DNA from 3 places in the Lysinibacillus sp. FSL K6-0232 genome. Region 2 is predicted to be linked to each of the others. Evidence: riboswitches for the same ligand, from Rfam matches in the RefSeq annotation. Region 2 holds a riboswitch; each other region holds the start of a gene.

Region 1 (7,606 bases), 810 kb from region 2:
CCACAGAAAAAGCTCGGCAAAATTTTAGAAAAACGTCGTGATACTTTTGCTTCTGCTAAAATCGATTGGGGACATGCAGAAACATTAGCATATGCAACAATTATTCAAGATGGCACACCAGTGCGCTTTACTGGTCAGGATGCACAGCGTGGTACATTCTCACAACGCCACTTAGTATTACACGATAAAAACAATGGCAATGTCTTTACACCATTGCATCATATTTCAGGTGCAAATGCATCATTCTCAGTGTATAACTCACCGTTAACTGAAGCGGGTGTAGTTGGCTTTGAATATGGCTATAACTTAGAAAACAACCATGTGCTAACAGTGTGGGAAGCACAATTCGGTGACTTCGCGAACATGGCTCAAGTGATGTTTGATAACTTTATTTCAGGGGCACGTGCGAAATGGGGTCAAAAGTCTGGTCTAGTTATTTTATTACCACATGGGTATGAAGGCCAAGGTCCAGAGCACTCATCAAGCCGTATGGAACGTTATTTACAAATGTCAGCGGAAAATAACTGGTTTGTAGCAAACTGCTCAAATGCAGGAAACTACTACCACTTATTGCGCCGCCAAGCAGCATTATTAGGCACAGAAGGGGTACGTCCACTTGTGGTTGTATCACCAAAATCATTACTGCGCCATCCATTAGCTGCAGCTAGTGCTGAGCAATTAGCAAATGGCTCATTCCAAGAAGTAATTGAACAGCCAGGCTTAGGAACAAAACCAGAGGCTGTAGAGCGCATTGTTTTAGGTACAGGTAAAGTAATGATCGACTTAGCAGAACGCGTGAAGGACGGGGAAGGCTTCGACCACCTACACATTATTCGTGTGGAACAACTTTACCCATTCCCAAAAGAGCAAGTTGCTGGTATTATTGCTAAGTATCCTAATGTGAAGGAAATCGTATGGGTACAAGAAGAACCTAAAAACCAAGGTACATGGAATTATGCACTCGAAACATTACATGAACTTTCAGCAGGTAAACAGCTTCGTTATGTAGGACGTCCTGCAATGAGCTCTACTTCTGAAGGCGATGCAGATTCCCATAAAGCAGCACAAGCAGCCGTTATTGAAGCGGCAGTTGCTGAGCCAGTAAAGGTTAAATAACATCACAGATCAATTTTTGACAGCTGGGCTACTTGCCTAGAGCAGTAGCCTTTTTATGTGCATAAGGCACGTTAATCAAAGGAGGAAATAAAAGTGGCTGAAATTAAAGTCCCTGAATTAGCAGAATCGATTACAGAAGGTAGTATCGCACAATGGGTAAAAAAAGTGGGCGATCGCGTTGAAAAAGGTGAATTCATCGTTGAACTTGAAACAGATAAAGTAAACGCTGAAATCATTTCTGAAGAAGCAGGTGTATTAACACAAATTTTAGCTGAAGAAGGCGATACTGTATTAGTTGGTCAAGTTATCGCAGTAGTAGAAGCAGGCGAAGGCGCAGCACCTGCACCAGCAGCAGCGGCTCCAACTGAAGCACAAGCAGCACCAACGCCAGCAGCGGCAGCTCCAGTAGTAGAAGAAGCATCTAACGAGCGTGTGATTGCATCACCAGCAGCACGTAAGCTAGCACGTGAAAAAGGTATTGACCTTTCAGCGGTATCTCCAGTAGACCCACAAGGTCGTGTACGTGTACAAGATGTAGCAGCACATGGTACAGCACCAGCAGCTCCTGCTGTAGCAGCACCAATCACTACTACAAACGGTCCTGTTGTATTTGCACCAGCAGAAGAAACAAACCGTGTAACAATCGAAAAAATGTCTCGTCGTCGTCAAACAATTGCCAAACGCTTATTAGAAGTAAAGCAATCAACAGCAATGTTAACAACATTCAACGAAATTGACATGACAAACATTATGGCATTACGTAAACGCAAGCAAGAGCAATTTGTGAAAGATAACGACATTAAATTAGGCTTTATGTCATTCTTCACAAAAGCGGTTGTAGCAGCACTTAAAAAATACCCTTATGTAAATGCACAAATCAATGGGGACGAAATTCACTTAAACAATTTCTTCGATATCGGTATCGCTGTATCAACAGAAGAAGGCTTAGTTGTACCAGTTGTACGTGATGCAAACAGCAAAAACTTTGCAGAAATCGAAAAGGATATCGCAGAGTTAGCGAAAAAAGCACGCGACAAAAAATTAGGCTTAAACGACATGGCAGGCGGTTCATTCACGATTACTAATGGTGGTGTATTCGGTTCATTAATGTCAACACCAATTATGAACGGTACACAAGCTGGTATTTTAGGTATGCACTCAATTGTTCAACGCCCAGTAGTAGTGAACAACGAGATCGAAATCCGTCCAATGATGTACGTGGCATTATCATATGACCATCGTATTATTGATGGTAAAGATTCAGTAGGCTTCTTAAAAACAGTAAAAGAATTAATCGAGAACCCTGAAGACTTATTATTAAATTCATAATTATAACCTCCTTTGCAACCACTGCAGGATTTTAGCCAAGGGCTGTCTGAAAAGAGTGATCTTTCCAGACAGCCCTTTTCTGTTTTTACAGACAAAGCTCTGCCGTCTATGCTCTATAAAGAAATTACCTCTCTCTATCTTTTTACATATAAATAATTGTTTTATAATAAATATTTGTTGAATATAGTGTGTTTATTGTTAAAATAGCATGCTTGACAATGGATAGAGCAAGTATAATCCCCTAATATTGTCATTAGTCAGAAAAGTGATAAAATGAGCTTGACGAATCTATTCATTATATAGTAGTATCTAAGTATCAATTAAATAGACAAACCTCACTCGTATCAATAGGTGAGGTAGAGGCGCGATATTTATTAGTTCATTGTTGAGTATAAGCAAGCGAGGACACAGTGAAGAAGGAACTATCGCCGAAGTATAAAAGGAGCTCGTACTTTTATGCTGGGTCTGCAGTGAATAAGTGCAGGACTGTCCTAGTAAATTGCTTTCCAGGTTTACTAGGTTGTGCTATCTCGGAAATATGGAAAGTATAGTGAGGATTTGGGCAACTGTTATAAAAGGCAAGACCTAAGTTCAGAAACTTAGGTCTTTTTTCATACAGTTGTTTTATTTTTTGACAGAAAAGGGGCGTTTTTTATGAAAAGAAAATGGTTGTTAGTAATGCTGTCGATCATGACGGCAATTGTGCTAGCGGCATGTGGCACAAGCGACAAAAATGAAGGTAGCACAGGCGATGCTGAAGGCGACACAGAAGAAAGTGGCGGTGAATTCCGTATTGGCATGGAGGCTGGTTATCCACCTTTTAACTGGACACAGCAGGGTGATGCCAATGGCGCAGTAAAAATTGCCGATAATGCAGAATATGCAGGCGGCTATGATGTACAAATGGCGAAAAAAATCGCTGAAGGCTTAGGCAAAGAGCTAGTGATTGTGAAATTAGAATGGGATGGACTAGTACCAGCATTACAATCCAATAAAATTGATGCCATTATCGCAGGTATGTCACCAACAGCAGAGCGTAAGAAAACAATTGATTTTACAGAAAACTATTACACATCTGATTTTGTCATCGTTGTGAAAAAAGGCAGCGAATTTGAAAAGGCAACATCGATTCAAGATTTCTCAGGCGCGAAAATTACATCACAATTAAATACATCGAACTATGATGTAATCGATCAAATTGACGGTGTAGAAAAGCAAACAGCGATGGAAAACTTCCCAGCAATGCGTGTGGCATTAGAGGCTGGCAAAATTGACGGCTATGTAGCCGAGCGTCCAGAAGGTATCTCAGCAGCAGCGGCGAACGATAAATTCACATATGTTTCATTTGAAGAAGGTCAAGGCTTTGATACAGACCTTTCTAACACATCTATTGCTGTAGGCTTACGTAAAGATGATGCAAATCTTGAGAAAATCAATGAAATTTTAAAGGGTATTTCAGAAGATGAGCGTCAACAAATTATGGAAGAGGCAATTGCCCAACAACCAGCAGCACAATAATAACATTGCACGGGCTAGTTGCTAGTCCGTGCATGATTATTTCATCATTATTAAAATGAGAACCTCTCTACATAATGATACGATGCTAGTAAACATAGAACTACACAGGCAACATGATATTGTGAGGAGGAGCTTCATGAGTCTTGAATGGATACTTTCAATTATTGAAAACAACTGGCAAATGTTTTTACGAGGTGCGTATTATACGTTACTGATTTCGATTATTAGTACAATTATTGGTGCATTTATCGGATTTTTCATCGGAATTATGCATACGATTCCTGTTCGTAAAAAAGGTGTGAAATTTTATAGCTTAAAGCTTATTAATTTTATACTAACATGCTATGTTGAATTTTTCCGTGGTACACCAATGATTGTACAAGCAATGGTTGTTTACTACGGATTAGATATTGCATTTGGCATTGATATGCACTTTATTACAGCGGGGATTGTCGTTGTGTCGCTGAATACAGGTGCTTATATGGCAGAAATTGTACGTGGTGGAATTGTGTCCATCGATAAAGGTCAATATGAGGCGGCATCAGCGATTGGGATGAACCATGTTAAAATCATGTTCCATGTGGTATTGCCACAAGTTGCACGCAATATACTGCCAGCAACAGGCAACCAATTAATTATGAATATTAAAGATACAGCCGTATTAAATGTTATTGGTGTAACGGAGCTATTCTTCCAAACAAAATCAATTGCGGGCAACAACTTCCGTTATTTTGAGTCATTCTTTGTGGCATGTGTGCTTTATTTCATCATGACATTTACCGCATCGCGCATTCTGCTCTATGTTGAAAAACGTTTGGATGGGCCTGATGCCTATCAAAAAGAACAAAAGGAAGCTGTATAGGGGGGCGCACAAATGACAGTCATTAAAATCGAGCATTTAAGTAAATCATTTGGACGTAACCAAGTGTTAAAAGATGTGAATTTTCAAGTGGAAAAGGGTGAGGTTGTCTGTTTAATCGGCTCCTCTGGCTCTGGTAAATCAACATTGCTGCGCTGCATTAATTTATTAGAAACGCCAAGTGGTGGTCAGATTATTTATAAAGGGGAAGATATCCTCAATGACAAGCATAATATCGATGAATATCGTACACATTTAGGAATGGTGTTTCAGCAATTTAATTTATTTAATAACCACAATGTGTTAAGTAACTGTACAGTAGGACAAATGAAGGTACTAAAGCGCTCTAAAAAGGATGCAGAGGAAATCGCGCTGAAATATTTAAAAATCGTTGGCATGGATCAATATGTCAATGCCAAGCCTCGCCAGCTATCAGGTGGACAAAAACAGCGTGTAGCGATTGCACGTGCCTTATCAATGAACCCTGATGTGATGCTGTTTGATGAGCCTACATCAGCCCTTGACCCTGAAATGGTTGGGGAAGTGTTAAAGGTCATGCGTCAGCTTGCCGATGAGGGGAATACGATGTTGATTGTCACGCACGAGATGGAGTTTGCGAAAGAAGTGGCAGATCGTGTTGTCTTTATGGATAAAGGCGTGATTGTTGAGGAGGGTCCTCCTCAACAAGTATTAGTCAATCCGCAGCATGAGCGTACAAAAGAGTTTTTAAAACGTACATTAAAATAAAACGTGTAAATCCGTGTAGCTTTCTGTGGAAGGTGAAGCGGATTTTAGCGTTTTTCTAGCAGACCGAATAAGAAACGTCATTACACATTGTTAGGAGGGAAGCGATGTCTAATTTATCGGGAAAGGTTATTCTTATCACAGGCGCAAGTTCGGGTATTGGACTTGCCACAGCTGAGCTAATGGCATCTAAAGGGGCTAAGGTTATTATTAATTATCATTCAAATGTAAAGGGTGCGATGGAAGCCGCTCAACGTATTCAAGAAAAAGATGGACATGCCCTTGCCATTCAAGCAGATGTTAGGAAGAAAGAAGAAGTGAACGCAATGGTTGAACAAGCTATTGCTACATTTGGCACAATTGACGTGCTAGTAAATAACGCAGGTGGTGGCATTCGCCAAAGCACATTTATGGATATGTGTGAAGAGCTATGGGAAGAAACGTTCATATTAAATGTCAAGAGTGTTCTCCTATGCTCACAAGCTGTATTAAAATATATGATTCCGAAAAAAAGCGGAAAAATTATTAATATATCTTCAGCGGCTGCACGTATTGGCGGAGCAGGTGAAAGTATTCACTATGCATCTGCTAAAGGAGCAATCAATACAATGACAATTGGCATGTCTAGAGAGCTAATTCAATATGGAATTATCGTAAATGGGGTAGCACCGGGAATGGTAGAAACACCTTTTCATCATAAATTTGCGCCTGGTGATAATCGACTTGAGCGTATGGTTTCATCTGTACCGATTAATCGGGCTGCAACACCTATGGAAATAGCAGAGGTCATTGCCTTTCTTTCCTGCGATGCTTCCAATTATATCCTTGGAGAAATTATTACTGTGAGCGGTGGACGATAAATGCTGGATTTGAATAGGGAAAAAGCCTTGCTTCAATAAAATATAGCAAGACTCTTCTATTTTTTTATCATCACTCAGCAAAATCACTATTTTCTCGAATTCCACTCTGCATAAAGAACAAAGCAGATGGCAAATGCTACGGCAATAATAAAAAACCATTGTGGTACACCGCCAAAGCTCATATTAACACCTCAATTATTAAAAGTTTTTTGAATTCAGTAGGTCTTCTACAGCTTTTTTCTCCACAAAGCCCCAAAAATATTATAAAATAAGCAATAGACATTAGCTTTGCGCTAGTAAAGAGAGGTAGAGAGAGAATATGTTACATTTAAAATGGAAAGATGCGCCAACATTACGAACAGTAACTTGTAAACATACAAATGCATCCAAATACTTAGTATCCAACGTATTAACAGTAGGAAAACAATACGAAGTGAAAAATGAAACAGAGGAGTTCATTTTTATCATCGATAATACAGGTAAAATCGGTGGCTATTATAAAGATTATTTTGAATAAATAAGCATAGGGTGGTTCAGAACATGACTGAGCCACCCTTTTTAGCTGCTGCTAGAGCTTGCGAGCATTTGCTACATCCTGCAATTGCTGTTTTTCCTGCTCTGTTGCCGTATGTAGCGCAAAAACATCCTTAATGGCTGTTTGTAGCTCCTGCTGCGTTTCCTTAAACTTTGATACTTGCTGCTCAAACGAAGAGCTTGCAAAGCGATCTTGTGCGCGGGATAAGCGTTCCTCTAGCTGTGCATAGTGCTGATCCATATGCATCGAGAGCATCATTGCAAGCTGATTTTTCCATAGTGGAATTAACGTAACAATGGAAAACTCTATTTTTTCAGCCAATGTTTGATTTGCCTGTTGAATCATACGAATTTGCGGAGCTGTTTGAAGTGCTACTTGCTGTGACACCTGTAAATCATAAATGCGCTGATCCAGCCGTTCGATTTGTGCGGCAAAGTCATTGAGCTGTTGAATGGCTAATGGCTGCTTTGTAGCTTGGACGCTTGCTACCTTTGCGGGTAGCTCCTCCTCAATAGCCTGCTGCTTTTTCATTTGACCAGCTACAATGGCTGTTGCGAGCTCCTCAAAAAATCCCCGATTATGTGCATAAAGAGCTTCTAAATTTTCAACATCTTTCATAAGCTGAAGCTGAGCACGTTCTAGCTG
Region 2 (7,606 bases):
TCACGGTTAGGGAAATCAGGTTTATAGTGTGCACCACGAGATTCATTACGTAATAGTGCACCTTTTGTCATTACTTTTGCAAGCACTAACATATTTTTAAGCTGACGTGTAAAGTGTGCGCCTTGATTGCTCCATTTTTGCGTATCATTGATGTTGATGTTGTTCCAACGCTCAGTAAGCTCATCAAGTTTTTTCAATGTATCTTCAAGCTGATCATTGTAACGTACTACAGTCATTGTAGCAGTCATCATTTCACCAAGCTCTTTATGCAGTAAGTAAGCGTTTTCTGTGCCTTCCATTTTCATGATAGCATCCCATTTCGCTTGTTCCTCTTTTACACGAGCATCGTAAATCTCTTGTGGAAGATCTTCAGCATGCTTTTTAAGACCTTTTACATAGTCTACTGCGTTTGGTCCTGCAACCATACCACCGTAGATAGCAGATAATAATGAGTTTGCACCAAGACGGTTTGCACCATGTTGAGAGTAATCACATTCACCTGCTGCAAATAGACCAGGAATTTCAGTCATTTGATTGTAGTCAACCCATAATCCACCCATTGAATAGTGAACTGCTGGGAAAATTTTCATTGGTAATTTACGTGGGTCATCCCCTACGAATTTTTCGTAGATTTCGATGATACCACCAAGTTTAACGTCCAATTCATGTGGATCTTTATGTGAAAGATCTAGGTATACCATGTTTTCGCCATTGATACCAAGTTTTTGGTTTACACAAACGTCGAAAATTTCACGTGTCGCAATATCACGTGGTACTAAGTTACCATAAGCTGGGTATTTCTCTTCTAAGAAGTACCAAGGTTTACCGTCTTTATAAGTCCAAATACGACCACCTTCACCACGAGCTGATTCTGACATTAGACGGTTTTTGTCATCTCCAGGAATCGCTGTTGGGTGAATTTGAATGAATTCACCATTCGCATATGAAGCACCTTGTTGATAAACGATAGAAGCAGCAGAGCCTGTGTTAATAACAGAGTTTGTTGTTTTACCGAAGATAATACCAGGGCCACCAGTCGCCATAATAACAGCGTCTGCACGGAATGATTTAATTTCCTCTGTACGCATATCTTGCGCTACGATACCACGACAAACGCCGTCTTCATCGATAATAACACCAAGGAATTCCCAATGTTCATATTTATTTACTAAACCAGCTACTTCATGAGAACGAACTTGCTCATCTAGCGCATATAGTAATTGTTGACCTGTTGTTGCACCAGAGAAAGCTGTACGGTGCATTAAAGTACCACCAAAACGACGGAAATCTAAAAGTCCTTCTGGTGTACGGTTGAACATAACACCCATACGATCCATTAAGTGGATAATGCCAGGTGCTGCATCACACATACCTTTAACTGGTGGTTGGTTCGCTAGGAAGTCCCCACCATAAACTGTATCATCAAAGTGGATCCATGGAGAATCCCCTTCACCTTTAGTATTTACCGCACCATTAATTCCGCCTTGCGCACAAACAGAGTGTGAGCGTTTTACAGGAACTAATGAGAATAAATCAACTTCAGTACCAACTTCAGCTGCTTTAATCGTTGCCATCAGACCGGCAAGACCACCGCCGACAACAATTATTTTGCTTTTCGCCATGATTATTTCTCACTCCTCTTAAAAAATTGCAATGATTGCATGTGCTCTTCTACTATAGCTTCTTATTCAATTAAACGAATGCTAGAATAGCAGCCACACCAACGACACTTAGAATTACGAAAATAATGTTTGTTACGTAAGTAGCAATCTTTTGAGACTGAGGAGATTGTGTAATACCCCAGCTTACTAGGAATGCCCATAAACCGTTTGATAAGTGGAAAGTTGCTGATAGAATACCAACAATGTAGAATCCAAGCATAAATGGATTAGCAACGATTTCTTCCATCATGTTAAAGTTAACATCAGCACCAAGCGCCTTTTGAATACGCGTTTGGAAGATATGCCATGCAATGAAAATCACTAAAAATACACCAGTGAAACGTTGTAAAGAGAACATCCAGTTACGGTATGTACTAAAACGTCCTGTGTTTGGTGTAGCCGTGAATGCAATATACACACCATAGAATGCATGGAATAGCAATGGGATATAAATCACAACCCATTCAATTAGCAGCAGTAGTGAGTGAGGAACTAACTCCATAACTCCTGTTGCATCATTGTAAGACTGTTCACCGCCAACAGCAGTGAAGTTCAATGACAAGTGGAACACCAAGAACAAACCTACTGGAATGACCCCAAGTAGAGAATGTAAGCGGCGCCATAAAAACTCTCGATCTTTCGACAAGACTATTACCCCCCTTAGTACTTAAAATAGCACAACAAAAGAAGTCATCATTTTGTAAATGATACTTCATTGACTGTGTATTTCATCATGGTACAATATTATGACATGTTTATTGTACTCTCAAGAGCTACAAGCGTCAAGGTTGCTTGGCGTTTTTCATAGCGCTTATTAAAGAATTAATCTAGTACATAATGCGTTGTTTTTTCTCGAAAAATCTATTTTTACATTATCGACATTGAGTTTTAAGAAAATTCTAAGAAAGAAGGATACTAATGTTAAACACTCCATCTCCTACAATCTCAGCATTTGGCTATGAAATTATTCGCGATCATATTTTATCTGCTATCCTTGGTAAACATGAAGATGATGTCCTTTATTGGGCTGGTAAAGACCTTGCACGCAAGTTTCCCTGTAAAACACAAGGCGAATTAATCGCATTTTTCACAGATGCCTGTTGGGGTACATTAGAGCTTATCAAGGAATCAAAGGATGGGCGCATTTTTCAATTGACAAATGACCCCGAACTACTGCAAATGAAGCAGCGCAGCTTTAGACTTGAGGCAGGATTTATAGCTGAACAAATTCAGCTCGAAAAGGGCTTGTTAACAGAATGCTATGATGAAAAGCGTGAGAAGCAACAATATGTTATGTTTACAGTAAAATGGGATGCTAAGGAACATATCATATCTGCAAAGTGACAAAAAGAGGAAATCTCTGATGAATATGAGATTTCCCCTTTTTTATTACAGTTTCTACTATTATTATAGAAGATATTCATCTATTGATTATGGTAAGGCAAAGTCTGTGAAACAAAGGTCTATTAACACGCCTCATTATATATAAATCGTTTGCTCTAAATTAAATTCATCATGCAATGCATTTGCTGCACGAATCATCTCATCCTGTGGTACAACAACAGATACTTTAATTTCAGATGTGCTTACCATTTTAACTGGGATATTTTCACAACGTAAGCGATCAAACATACGTGCAGCAACACCGGGATTAGATGCCATACCTGAGCCAATGATGGATACTTTCGCTAATCCAATCTCAAAGTCTGCAAAGTTAAAGCCTAGCGATAATTTGCTATCCTCTAAAACACGTAATGCGTCTGCAAACTCCTCTTTTAAAATCGAGAATGACACAGTCGGCTTCACTCCATCAATAATGGCTTGAACAATAATATCTACATTAATATGATTTTCCGCAAGCACTGTAAAAATATCAGCTAACGAAGCATCAGAATATGTATCATAGCCAACTGTTAAACGAATAATATCTGACTCAAAGGCCACACCACGAACAACTAAATTTTTCTCCATCTCAACTTCCTCCTTCAATAAAGTGCCTACTGATTGCCCCGAACTAGCACGTATAATTACAGGCATTTGAAATTTCTTTGCCAACTCTATCGCACGTGGATGAATAACTTGTGATCCTAAATTGGCTAGCTCTAGCATTTCATCATAGGAAATTTCCTGTAGCTGCTGAGCCTTTGCTACATAACGAGGGTCTGCTGTATAAACACCATCAACATCTGTATAAATATCAACACGCTCTGCTTTCAATGCTACAGCTAGCGCTACAGCAGTTGTTTCAGCTCCCCCTTTGCCAAGCGTTGTTATATTATTCATATCGTCAATGCCTTGCTCACCAGCAACAACCACAATACTGCCTTGTGTAAAATGCTCTTCGATACGACTAACATCTAAATAATCGATACGTGCATGACTATATATACGATCTGTATGAATACCTGCTTGCCACCCTGTTAATGACACCGCACCATATCCTGCTTCCTGTAGTGTAATAGCCAATAAGGCACTTGACTGCTGCGAGCATGTTGACATAAGTACAGCTAGCTCTCGCTTTGATACCTCATCTGTTAAATGCTGCACCATTCTTTTTATCTCATTTGCAGATTGCCCTATGCCAGCAACTACAACAATCACATCTAGCCCTCTATCCTTTTCTGCAATAGCTCTTTGAGCCATTTCTTGAATTTGTTCAGTGGAAGCTAAAATAGCTCCTCCACATTTCATCACAATTCTAGCCATTTGTATTCCCCTCTCTGTTTCTCCAGAAAACTAAAAGCAGCTTTCACATAACGTGAAAGCTGCTGATAACATGTACAATAAACGTAACTTGTGCATGTGTGATAGCTCTCCGAAACGTTTAGAATCGACAGTCTTACATCTCTTAAATGCAAAACCAGTACAGCACTGGAAACAACAATGCTATACTTCGGCAAGCTCCCCTTTCACACAATGTCCTTGGATTTGTTCATCCTCAATCGTGTTACTTTTGAACCTTGCACCTCTATCATCACTTAAATAGTGAAGTATTTAATTTGTCTAGCCTTTGTATTCATAACCTTAGCATATGTTTATTCCTTTGACAATGACTGTTGCTGAAAATAGGCATAGATATTGCTTGCTAGATGAGCTGGCATTCCAGCCTCCTGTAAGGCAAGTTCACTAGCCTCACGAATTTTTTTTACTGAGCCAAAATGCTTTAACAATTGCTGTTTTCGTTTTGGACCTACACCCTCAATATGATCAAGCACAGACTGGATAGCATGCTTCTCATGCTGCTGACGCAGGAAAGTAATGGCAAAGCGGTGTACCTCATCTTGAATACGCTGTAGCAAGTAAAAGCCATCGCTTGTACGCTTTAGGGCAATTACTTCTGGGGGATCGCCAAACAACAACTGTGATGTATTATGTTTATCATCCTTTGCTAAACCTGCAATCGGTATAACAAGTCCAAGCTCATCCTCTAATACTTCGCGAGCCACTTCCATTTGCCCCTTCCCACCATCAATTAATACTAAATCTGGGAGCGGTAAGCCTTCCTTTAAAACGCGTGTATAGCGTCGACGTATCACCTCTTGCATTGCACCATAGTCATCATGTTTGGCAGCTGTACGTGTTTTATATTTACGATATTCCTTTTTAGCAGGTTTGCCATCGACAAATACAACCATTGCAGAAACCGCATCAGCTCCATGCATATGGCTATTATCAAAAGCTTCAATGCGCAGGGGCGCAGAGATGCCCATTGCTTCTCCAAGTGCCTCACATGCACCAATTGTTCGCTCTTCCTGCCGTTCAATGAGCTGGAATTTTGCTGCCACTGCAATTTCAGCATTTTTAGTGGCAAGATCAACAAGTTCCTTTTTTTGTCCTCGCTTTGGTGTTAATACTTTGATCGCTAATAGCTCTGTTAAAATAGCTGCATCAATTGCCTGTGGAATAAAAATCTCCTTTGGCTTAATATGTTCAGGCTTTTCATAAAAACGTCCAACAAATGTTAAAAATTCCTCCTCTGCTTCTTGATAAATTGGGAAAATCGAAACATCACGCTCAATAAGCTTGCCTTGTCGCACAAAGAACACCTGAACACACATCCAGCCTTTTTCAACGGCATAGCCGAATATATCACGATTTGTTGTATCATTTGACACAATTTTTTGTTTTTGCATCACCGTTTCAATATGTGCGATTTGATCCCGAAACTCCTTTGCTCGCTCAAACTCTAAATTTTCAGCAGCTGCCAGCATTTTCACTTCAAGCTCCTTTTTAACAGCCTCAACACCGCCATTTAAAAACTTCGTTATATCCTCAATCATCTCTTGATAAACTTGCTGCTCAATATCTTTGACGCACGGTGCTAAACATTGGTTCATATGATAATATAAGCAAACTTTAGATGGCAATTGCACACATTTTCGTAGCGGATATAGACGATCTAGAAGCTTTTTTGTTTCATTTGCTGCATAGGCATTTGGATAAGGACCAAAATATTTCGCCTTATCTTTTTTTACTTTACGTGTTGTTAGAAGGCGAGGATATTTTTCATTGGTAATTTTTAAATAGGGATATGTTTTATCATCTGTTAGCATGACATTGTACTTAGGGTCATGTAATTTAATAAGATTTAGCTCTAAAATAAGTGCTTCAATATTAGAGGATGTCACAATATACTCAAAATCCTCAATTTCACCAACAAGTCGTTGCGTTTTCCCCTCATGTGTACCTGTAAAATAGGAGCGCACACGATTTTTTAATATTTTGGCTTTCCCCACATAAATAATGATCCCCTGTCGATCCTTCATCAAATAGCAGCCAGGCTGATCTGGTAAAATTTCAAGCTTACGTTTTATTAAATCATTCATTGCCTACCTGCCCCCATCTCCTAAAATTTCTATTTATGATATTATTATAACGAAAAAAAGCCGAACACATCTATAGATGGTTCGACTTTTGTAAATTTCATTGCTTACGCATGTTTTGCGATAAATGCTTCTAGTGCTTCTTTAGGTTGGAAGCCTACAGTTTTATCAACTAATTCGCCATCTTTAAATAATAGTAAAGATGGGATGGACATAATTTGATATTGTGCTGCTGTGCCTTGGTTGTTGTCTACATCCACTTTTACAATTTTAGCTGCGCTTCCTTCAGCGTCCATTTCTTCAAGAACTGGTCCGATCATTTTACATGGTCCACACCAAGCAGCCCAAAAGTCTACTAGCACTAACCCCTCTTTAATATCATCTTGGAACGTAGCGTCCGTTGCGTGTACAATTGCCATTTGAAATCCTCCTTAAACTTACTATGCTTGTAGTATAGCATGGATAAATTCACTTGAGCGAACAATCTGCCTAGAATGTATTTTTTACCCTTCTATCGCTTATTCATGCTATATCAAGCTTTCCGTAGTCATATAAAAAGCTGAGGAATTAGCTTCCTCAGCCCTACTATTTAAGCATTTACTTTTAATGCTTTAAATTCTTCAATTAGAAGCGGAATCACTTCAAATAAATCGCCTACAATACCATAATCAGCTACTTTGAAAATATTCGCCTCTGGGTCTTTATTGATGGCAACAATTACTTTAGAGTTAGACATACCAGCTAAATGCTGAATAGCCCCAGAAATACCTGCTGCAATATAAAGATCAGGTGTTACAACTTTACCAGTTTGACCGATTTGTAGTGAATAGTCGCAATACTCAGCGTCACATGCACCACGTGATGCACCAACTGCACCACCAAGTAAATCTGCAAGTTCTTTTAATGGCTCAAAGCCTTCTTCAGATTTTACACCACGACCCCCAGCAACAACTACTTTCGCCTCTGATAAGTCAACCCCTTCTGACGATTTACGAACAACCTCTTTAATAATTGTGCGTAGGTTTGTAATATCTACAGTCACAGCAGAAACATCACCTGTTTTACCTGCTACTTTTTCGAGTGGTGTAATATTGTTTGGACGAATGGATGCCAATACAACGC
Region 3 (7,606 bases), 2.5 Mb from region 2:
ATTTAACCTTGATACAACAAAGCAAGCTTCTCTTTGGCGTGACCGTGCACTAGTTGAGCTTAATATTGCAGTGCTTCATTCCTTTAAAGAAGATGGAGTGAGCATTGTGGATCATCATACAGCAGCGCAACAGTTTAAATTATTTGAAGAGGCAGAGGCATCAGTAGGGAGAGAGGTTACAGGTAATTGGACATGGTTAATTCCACCGTTATCGCCTGCAACTACTCATATTTTTCATAAGCCATATGTGAATGTTTATCATACGCCAAATTATTTTTATCAAAAGCCATGCTATTAATCGCCGAAGGGCTATCGGACTATCCTGATAGCCTAATTTTCTATTAAATTAATAAAGATGCTGTTACACTAAATATACTTTATGTTCTAAGAGAGGGTGAGTCAGTATGCTAAACGAGCATATTCCAAATATCCCGTGGCAGCAATTGACAACGGCTTATGGCAGAGGAACGACTATTCCTCAACTAATTGAGCAAGAGCAATATCAACAGCTAGCCACATTAATTGAGCATCAAGGTACACTTTGGCAGGCAACGCCATGGACTTTGTTAATTCCTTTAAAACGACTTACTGGCAAAAATAAAGAGGATGTGACTTTACAAGAAATAGAACTTTATTTAAGTGTAGCATCCGTTATTACAAAAGATTCCCTCAACCCAGCAAATACTGTTTCCACCATGCAGGAGCTGCTAAATACCCAGTATTTATGGTCAGAGGAAGATGATGAACTAGAGTGGGATAAAGATTTGCCTAAAGGTTATGAACAGCAGGCATTTTTAGGCTATTATTATTTTAGTTATTTACTTTTACAAGAGGCTACTCCGATTTTTACAGCTATTGCTACTACCGATAATAGAGAAGTAGCAGACAGTCTTGCTGAATTATTAGCCTTACTTAAACAGCAAAGCAGCTGGGGAGCGTAATGTATTTTCCCAGCTGCTTTTCTTTAATGAACATATTCATCTCTAGAGGCTCTCATTGAACATAAGAAAAGTACCATTGTGACAACGACAAAGAGCCAGCCTGCAATATTCCAGCCACCGAATAAATCATGTAAGTACCCAAAAAGAATAGGGCCAATAGCAGCAAATAAATAACCGAGTGATTGTGCAAAGCCTGATAAATCTGCCGCCTCAAACGCAGTGCGAGTACGAAGCGTAAAGAACATCATTGCTAATGCAAATGAAGCACCACCTGCTAAACCTAGCAAAATCATCCATAATACCCCTAGACTTGTCCATGCCATCACAACACCTACAAAGCCCACTAAATAAAAGCTTGTAAACATTAAGACAAGAGGTCGCTGTGAAGCCATTTTACTGGCAAAAATGGGTACAGCTAATGCCATCGGAACTTGTGAAAATTGCATAATCGAAAACATCCAGCCAGCTTTATCAGGAGATAACCCTTGTGCAATATAGATTTCAGGAATCCAAGCTGCTGTTGTGTAAAATAGTAAAGACTGCAAGCCCATTGCGCCCGTTACTGCCCATGTAACAGGTGATTTCCATAATGGTGGTGTATCTGACTTTTTAGAGGCAGTAACGGATTCAGGCTTATTTGCTTTTAATTGAGGTAACCATATGACAATAGTGATTATAACAAGCACCAGTGCAATGGCTAATGCTCCTTGCCAGCCCAATGAGGAGTTAGCAATAGGATAGCTAATGCCTGCCCCAACGCCTGCGGTTAAATTCATGGACATTGTGAAAAATGCCATGAGTAAGCCTACATGATAGGGAAATTTCAATTTTAATAACCCTGGAATTAGTACGTTACCAAAGGCTATTGCTACACCAATAAGTACAGTACCAAAGACAAGCAACCCTGTTGTGCCAAGTGAGCGTAGAACAATTCCTAGTGCTAATAAAATAGTAGATAATAATAGTGTGAGCTCAAGTCCTAATTTGCGTGCTACAACTGGCGCAAATGGCGATACAACAGCGAAAGCAAGTAATGGAATCGTTGTTAGAAAGCCTGCTAATACATTAGAAATACCAAGGTCATCACGTATAAAGGATACAATTGGGCCAACAACCGTTAATGGCATTCGCAATGTAGACGCTATAAAGATGACTCCTAAAACTAATAGTAATGTTCTTCCTTTCCAGCTAATTTTTTTACTTGGATAATTAGTGGAATGATTATTTTCTGTCAAAATAAGCTCCTCCTATTCATAACCATTCTAATTGGACTACTATAACACTTTATCACAGGATTAAAAATAGTAGAAAATTCATAAAAAATTGAACATTTAACATTGTATTGAAACGGCAAAGGTCTTATGTTAATATAATAAACATCATAAATTTAATAATTATATGCCTCATGTTTGTATTGAGGTAGAGGTCGCGGTATTTATTAGTAAACTAATGGAGATGACAAGCATTGAAGAGATTAGTTGAAAGGAAATACTGCCGAAGTGTAAGGGGACTTGAAAACCTTATGCTGGGGCTGTTTCCGAAAGGAACAGAACTGTCACGTTGACACAACGTGTTGAGCTATCATTTAAAGAAACTGAGGATTAACTTAGCCATCACAGTGTTTATGTGATGGCATTTTTTTGCCTCATTAATAGGAAGGAAGCTATATCGTGAGTGAAATAAAAGTAAATCAGCTTGGTCATAAAACGCCGAAGCTGAAAAAGGAATTAAAAAGTCGCCATATTACAATGATTTCTTTAGGTGGAACAATTGGCACAGGGTTATTTTTAGCTAGCGGAGGAGCCATTGCACAAGCAGGTCCTGGGGGAGCATTGCTTGCCTATGCTTTAATTGGTGTGATGGTGTACTTTTTAATGACAAGCTTAGGAGAAATGGCTGCTTATATGCCGTCATCAGGTTCCTTTAGTACGTATGCTACAAAATTTGTAGACCCTGCTCTTGGCTTTGCATTAGGATGGAATTATTGGTATAACTGGGCAATTACTATTGCAGCAGAAATTGCAGCTGTATCCTTAATTATGAAATATTGGTTCCCAGAGAGTTCATCAGCATTATGGACAGTATTATTTATTGCAGTTGTGCTAACGTTTAATTTATTATCCGTTAAGAGCTATGGTGAGAGTGAATATTGGTTTGCGATGATTAAAGTAGCAACTGTTATTGTATTTATTATTATTAGCATCTTAATGATTTTTGGAATTTTGGGTGGACAAGCACCTGTAGGATTTACGAATTTCTTTATTAGTGATGGGCCGTTTCATGGTGGCTTCCTTGCGACATTTGGAATTTTTCTTGCCGCTGGATTTTCATTCCAAGGAACAGAGCTACTTGGCGTAACGGCTGGTGAAACAGATGATCCCGGCAAAAATATTCCAAAGGCAGTGAAATCAGTATTTTGGCGAATTATTTTATTTTATATTTTAGCGATTGCTGCAATAGGGCTATTAATCCCATTTACAGATGAGCGTTTATTGTCAGAAGATATTGCTGTATCACCGTTTACGTTAGTGTTTGATCGTTTAGGTATTGCCTTCGCTGCTTCTCTTATGAATGCCATTATTTTAACGGCTATGTTATCGGCAGGTAATTCAGGGCTATATGCAGCTTCGCGTATGCTATGGCAATTAGCAGTGGAGGGACATGCACCTAAATTCTTTACAAAGCTAAGCCGTCGAGGAATTCCAATCTATGCATTGCTTGCAACATTAGCTGTAGGTTGCTTAGCATTTTTAGCATCATTTTTCGGAGATGGCGTTGTCTATATTTGGCTGTTAAATGCTTCAGGGATGTCTGGCTTTATCGCATGGCTTGGTATTGCCTTTAGCCATTATCGCTTCCGTCGTGCTTTCGAGGCACAAGGCTTAGACCCAAAGCTTCTACCATATAAAGCTAAACTATACCCGTTTGGACCGCTCTTTGCCTTTACCGTTTGTATGATTGTTGTAGTAGGTCAAAATTACACAGCCTTTATGGGTGGTAAAATTGATTGGTATGGCGTTCTAGTTTCTTATATTGGGATACCGCTATTTTTACTGCTATGGTTTGGCTATAAGATTAAGTATAAAACGAAAATACTTCCACTTGAACAATGTGATTTACGTTAGGTGCCAAGTATGCACACAATTTCAGCCCCTGTCCATGAAAGAGGATAGGGGCTGAAATGAATTATAATGGCTGAAGTAGAATTGTTTTTCTTTTTTTCAAGTCCTCAACCATGTCGAGCCAGCGCTGTGGTTTATTAGGCAAGACTGTGTAATAATCCGTGATAAAATCTACAACTAAACTCGCTTCAATTTCTGTTATAGTAGCGTCTGTTGGCATGAAACATAAATCAAGCCCTTCTACCGCCTCCCCGTCATTTTTCCAAGAAGGATGGACGTAAGGGAAATCAAGACGCTGATAGCCAAGGTGCGATAGTACCTCGCGGCGAACATATGGATTCATCGCCATAACTCCGCCAAATGCAAAATCTTCACGCTCATAGGGATTATATATTTCTGCAAACATACCATATAGTACTTTGCCTTGCTCTTTTGCCAATCTCTCTAAATCCGCACTACGATTTACTGCCAGGTAACGCCCAATACCTAGGTTAGGCTTACCGATAATTGTGAAATCAGTCATCGCTATATTCCATGCAGGATAGTAACGATATTCAGTAGCCCCGACAACAGCGCCTTCATGGACTGCGACAAAAACGCGAATGCTTGGGTCTTCCAAAGGCTCTTTCCATAAATCAAATGCCAGAACCTCTTCAGGCGGGAAAATTTCTCCTAATAATATATGCATTTTTGCAAAAAGCGGATCCTCAATTGTTGTAATACGTTTATATTCCATTGCTACTTCCTCCTTACTATCAATTACGCCTGAGCATAATTGTACCTATCGCGAATGCTTTCGGTACATAAAGCATCTGCTGCTGACGCTTTGCTTTCGATACAAAAAGAATTTGCTAAGTCAAGATAAAAGGATTTTGCCATTCCATTAATAAAGCATAATTTAAGGATGCCTCGTCGTCTAGGTAATTTTCGACAAGTGCGAGCGGCATGCGTCCACAGCGCAATAAAAATGTTAAGACAGGATCCGTTAAATCACCATTGACGACTGACTGAACATATTGAGCTGCCGTCAGATGCTCTGCGTATTGATGGTATCCAGGCATACGCCCACCGCCAACGAGTCGATCAAGTTTTTGTTCAACAACAATTTGATACATTGCTTGCATCATTTGTTTGCCTAAATTAAGCCTTCGATACTCAGGGCTTATGCAAATATCCACTACATACAATGTATTGCCTGTTGGATCATGGCTGCGAATATAGCCGTTATCTGTCATCTCTGCCCAGCTATGCTGTGGATGTTTAGGGTCAAATTGAACACATAATGTTGTCATGGAGCCAACAATTTCTCCTGCGATTTCCACGCAAATTGCTCCCTCTGGAAACAGTGTGACATGATTTTCAAGCTGCTGTTCGTTCCACCATAATTCAGCAGGGAAAGGTGGAGGGAAGCAGGCAGCTTGCAAGCGTATCATAGCGGCAAAATCTGACTTTGTGTAATTACGAATAATAGCAGGAATGGGCTTATCACCATCAAAGACATATACCTCACTTCGATAGGTCATGACTTCCATCCTTTTCCCAATCAATATACAAATCTGTTCGTCGATCTCGCCATGTTGTGACAGAGCCCTTTTCTCGCACTTCATACAATAAATTGAGGTCAAGGTCAGCTGTCACCAGCATGTCATGATTGAGTTCACCTTCTGCGAGAAGCCCTTTTGGTGGAAAGGGGATATCGTTTGGAGAAATAATTGCTGCTTGGCCAAAATTGGCACGCATCAAATCAACAGAAATGGAACCTACTGTACCGGTTAATACAACATATACTTGATTTTCTATAGCGCGTGCATGGCTAGTATAACGTACACGATGGAAACCGTGTCGGTCATCTGTACAGGAAGGACAGAAAATCACATCTGCGCCTTTTGCTTTTGCCATTCTCACGATTTCTGGAAATTCAATATCATAGCAAGTTAAAATAGCGATCTTTCCCTTTTCTGTATCAAAAACATGCAATTGTTCACCCGCTGCCATATTCCATCCCTCTATTTCAAAGGGGGTAATATGTAATTTTGCTTGTTCTTCAATTTTTCCATCAGGATAAAACAGATGGGCAACATTGTACAAACGGCCCTCACGCTCAATAATATGTGTGCCCCCTACAATATGTGTATTGGTTGTCTTTGCAAGCGTAGTAAATAAGGTCTTGTATTGAGCTGTAAAAGCAGGTAAAGCTGTGATTTCAAGAGGCTCTCTCTTGTCATTACCGATGGACAGTAGTTGTGTTGTGAAAAGCTCTGGAAACAACACAAAATCCGCCTCATATTCTTGAGCTGTTTTTACATAATGCTCACATTGCTGTGCGAATTCGTCAAAGGAACGAATATCATGTAGATGATACTGAATAGCAGATACGCGAAGTTTCAATGCCAGTCCCCCCTTAATGATATAAGATTTACAATAATCATAGCTTGTGTTTCTTTATTTGTCATCAATTCCTTACGTCTTTATAGAGAAAGGATAATGGCATTGTTGCTTTGCGTTATGAGCAATGTCAACTGTTTTTCAAGAGCATGCCGAGGAATCAGCATGGAACCCAGCCCTTTATTTTATTACATTAATGACTTTAGAAAAGATGTAGTATCATTCCTATAATAAGGAAAATAGGTTTCTAAAATAGAGTAATTTCCTCTGTTGAGTCCATGACTCCCTTGAAATCTGTCCCATATTTCAATTCTTGTTTTATGCATAAAATATATAACGAAAAATTCAGCTTTATGTGTAGTATTGAATTAATTTAATGTGATGCTACTTAGCGTACAAAATAAATAAAACACGCGTGTTGATTAGCCAAAATCACGTAACACTTTTTTGATAAATCATCCGAGCTGATGATAAGATTTCTTCGACGTACGTTCGCCATTTCACCGGAAGCGCATGCCAAAGAAACAGGCGTGTAAAACCTGCGAATGACAAGGAGTCTACGTCTGATTTCAACTGAATGCGGCTGTGTAAAAACTTTAATAAAACATAGGCAATTAACGCGGCGAAAAGCTGACTAAATACCGCATTTTTAGTCGTGCCAAATAATACTGGCACATTTAAATTTTGTTTAATCCAGCGAAAGAAGGATTCGATTGCCCAACGTTCCTTATACATGCCTGCGATTTCTTCTGCGGATACATCGCGAAGATTCGTGACGACACGTACAATCGCACCTTCATAATCGGTAAACTCGACAATACGATGGCGTTTTTCGGTTTGTTTTTGTGCCGTACCTAGCGTACAAGTAAAGTCTGCGACGATATTTGAACCTTCCACAGCTGCTCGTTGTAACGATTTTTTACGGTTTAACTGAATATTCTCTTTTAAACGAATGACAAAATCCTGCTGCGTTTTTGCATATCGATCGACTTTATCAATTGAAAAATAAGCACGATCCGCCACTAAAATAAAACGCTTATCTTCTAATTGAACACCGATTGGACCATCATGCTTCAGCCCAGTTGTTTCAACGATTTGAAGAGGCATACCTGTTTCATTTGTAAAGCTGACGTGCAGTTTGATCCCTGAACGATTCCC

The links. A riboswitch is a leader RNA that binds a small molecule or an ion and turns the genes downstream of it on or off. The one in region 2 is predicted to bind lysine.
Region 1: linked by a shared signal. The riboswitch ahead of MHB42_RS09635 (transporter substrate-binding domain-containing protein) and the one ahead of MHB42_RS13640 (aspartate kinase) in region 2 are both predicted to bind lysine.
Region 3: linked by a shared signal. The riboswitch ahead of MHB42_RS01570 (amino acid permease) and the one ahead of MHB42_RS13640 (aspartate kinase) in region 2 are both predicted to bind lysine.

What each region holds. Positions count from the first base shown of each region.
Region 1 is NZ_JBBOYW010000001.1:1,978,225-1,985,830, forward strand. It holds gene MHB42_RS09625 (2-oxoglutarate dehydrogenase E1 component) at 1-1,116, shown strand, start outside; gene odhB (2-oxoglutarate dehydrogenase complex dihydrolipoyllysine-residue succinyltransferase) at 1,210-2,445, shown strand; lysine riboswitch at 2,795-2,981, shown strand; gene MHB42_RS09635 (transporter substrate-binding domain-containing protein) at 3,100-3,963, shown strand; gene MHB42_RS09640 (amino acid ABC transporter permease) at 4,100-4,825, shown strand; gene MHB42_RS09645 (amino acid ABC transporter ATP-binding protein) at 4,838-5,569, shown strand; gene MHB42_RS09650 (SDR family NAD(P)-dependent oxidoreductase) at 5,674-6,426, shown strand; gene MHB42_RS09655 (DUF6501 family protein) at 6,746-6,943, shown strand; gene MHB42_RS09660 (toxic anion resistance protein) at 6,995-7,606, opposite strand, start outside.
Region 2 is NZ_JBBOYW010000001.1:2,790,316-2,797,921, forward strand. It holds gene sdhA (succinate dehydrogenase flavoprotein subunit) at 1-1,622, opposite strand, end outside; gene MHB42_RS13630 (succinate dehydrogenase cytochrome b558 subunit) at 1,693-2,307, opposite strand; gene MHB42_RS13635 (YslB family protein) at 2,580-3,005, shown strand; gene MHB42_RS13640 (aspartate kinase) at 3,141-4,367, opposite strand; lysine riboswitch at 4,462-4,640, opposite strand; gene uvrC (excinuclease ABC subunit UvrC) at 4,697-6,487, opposite strand; gene trxA (thioredoxin) at 6,592-6,903, opposite strand; gene MHB42_RS13655 (electron transfer flavoprotein subunit alpha/FixB family protein) at 7,074-7,606, opposite strand, start outside.
Region 3 is NZ_JBBOYW010000001.1:319,959-327,564, forward strand. It holds gene MHB42_RS01555 (nitric oxide synthase oxygenase) at 1-298, shown strand, start outside; gene MHB42_RS01560 (hypothetical protein) at 405-941, shown strand; gene MHB42_RS01565 (CynX/NimT family MFS transporter) at 965-2,176, opposite strand; lysine riboswitch at 2,354-2,530, shown strand; gene MHB42_RS01570 (amino acid permease) at 2,612-4,066, shown strand; gene MHB42_RS01575 (GNAT family N-acetyltransferase) at 4,128-4,799, opposite strand; gene MHB42_RS01580 (GNAT family N-acetyltransferase) at 4,915-5,586, opposite strand; gene MHB42_RS01585 (carbon-nitrogen hydrolase family protein) at 5,570-6,451, opposite strand; gene MHB42_RS01590 (IS4 family transposase) at 6,881-7,606, opposite strand, start outside.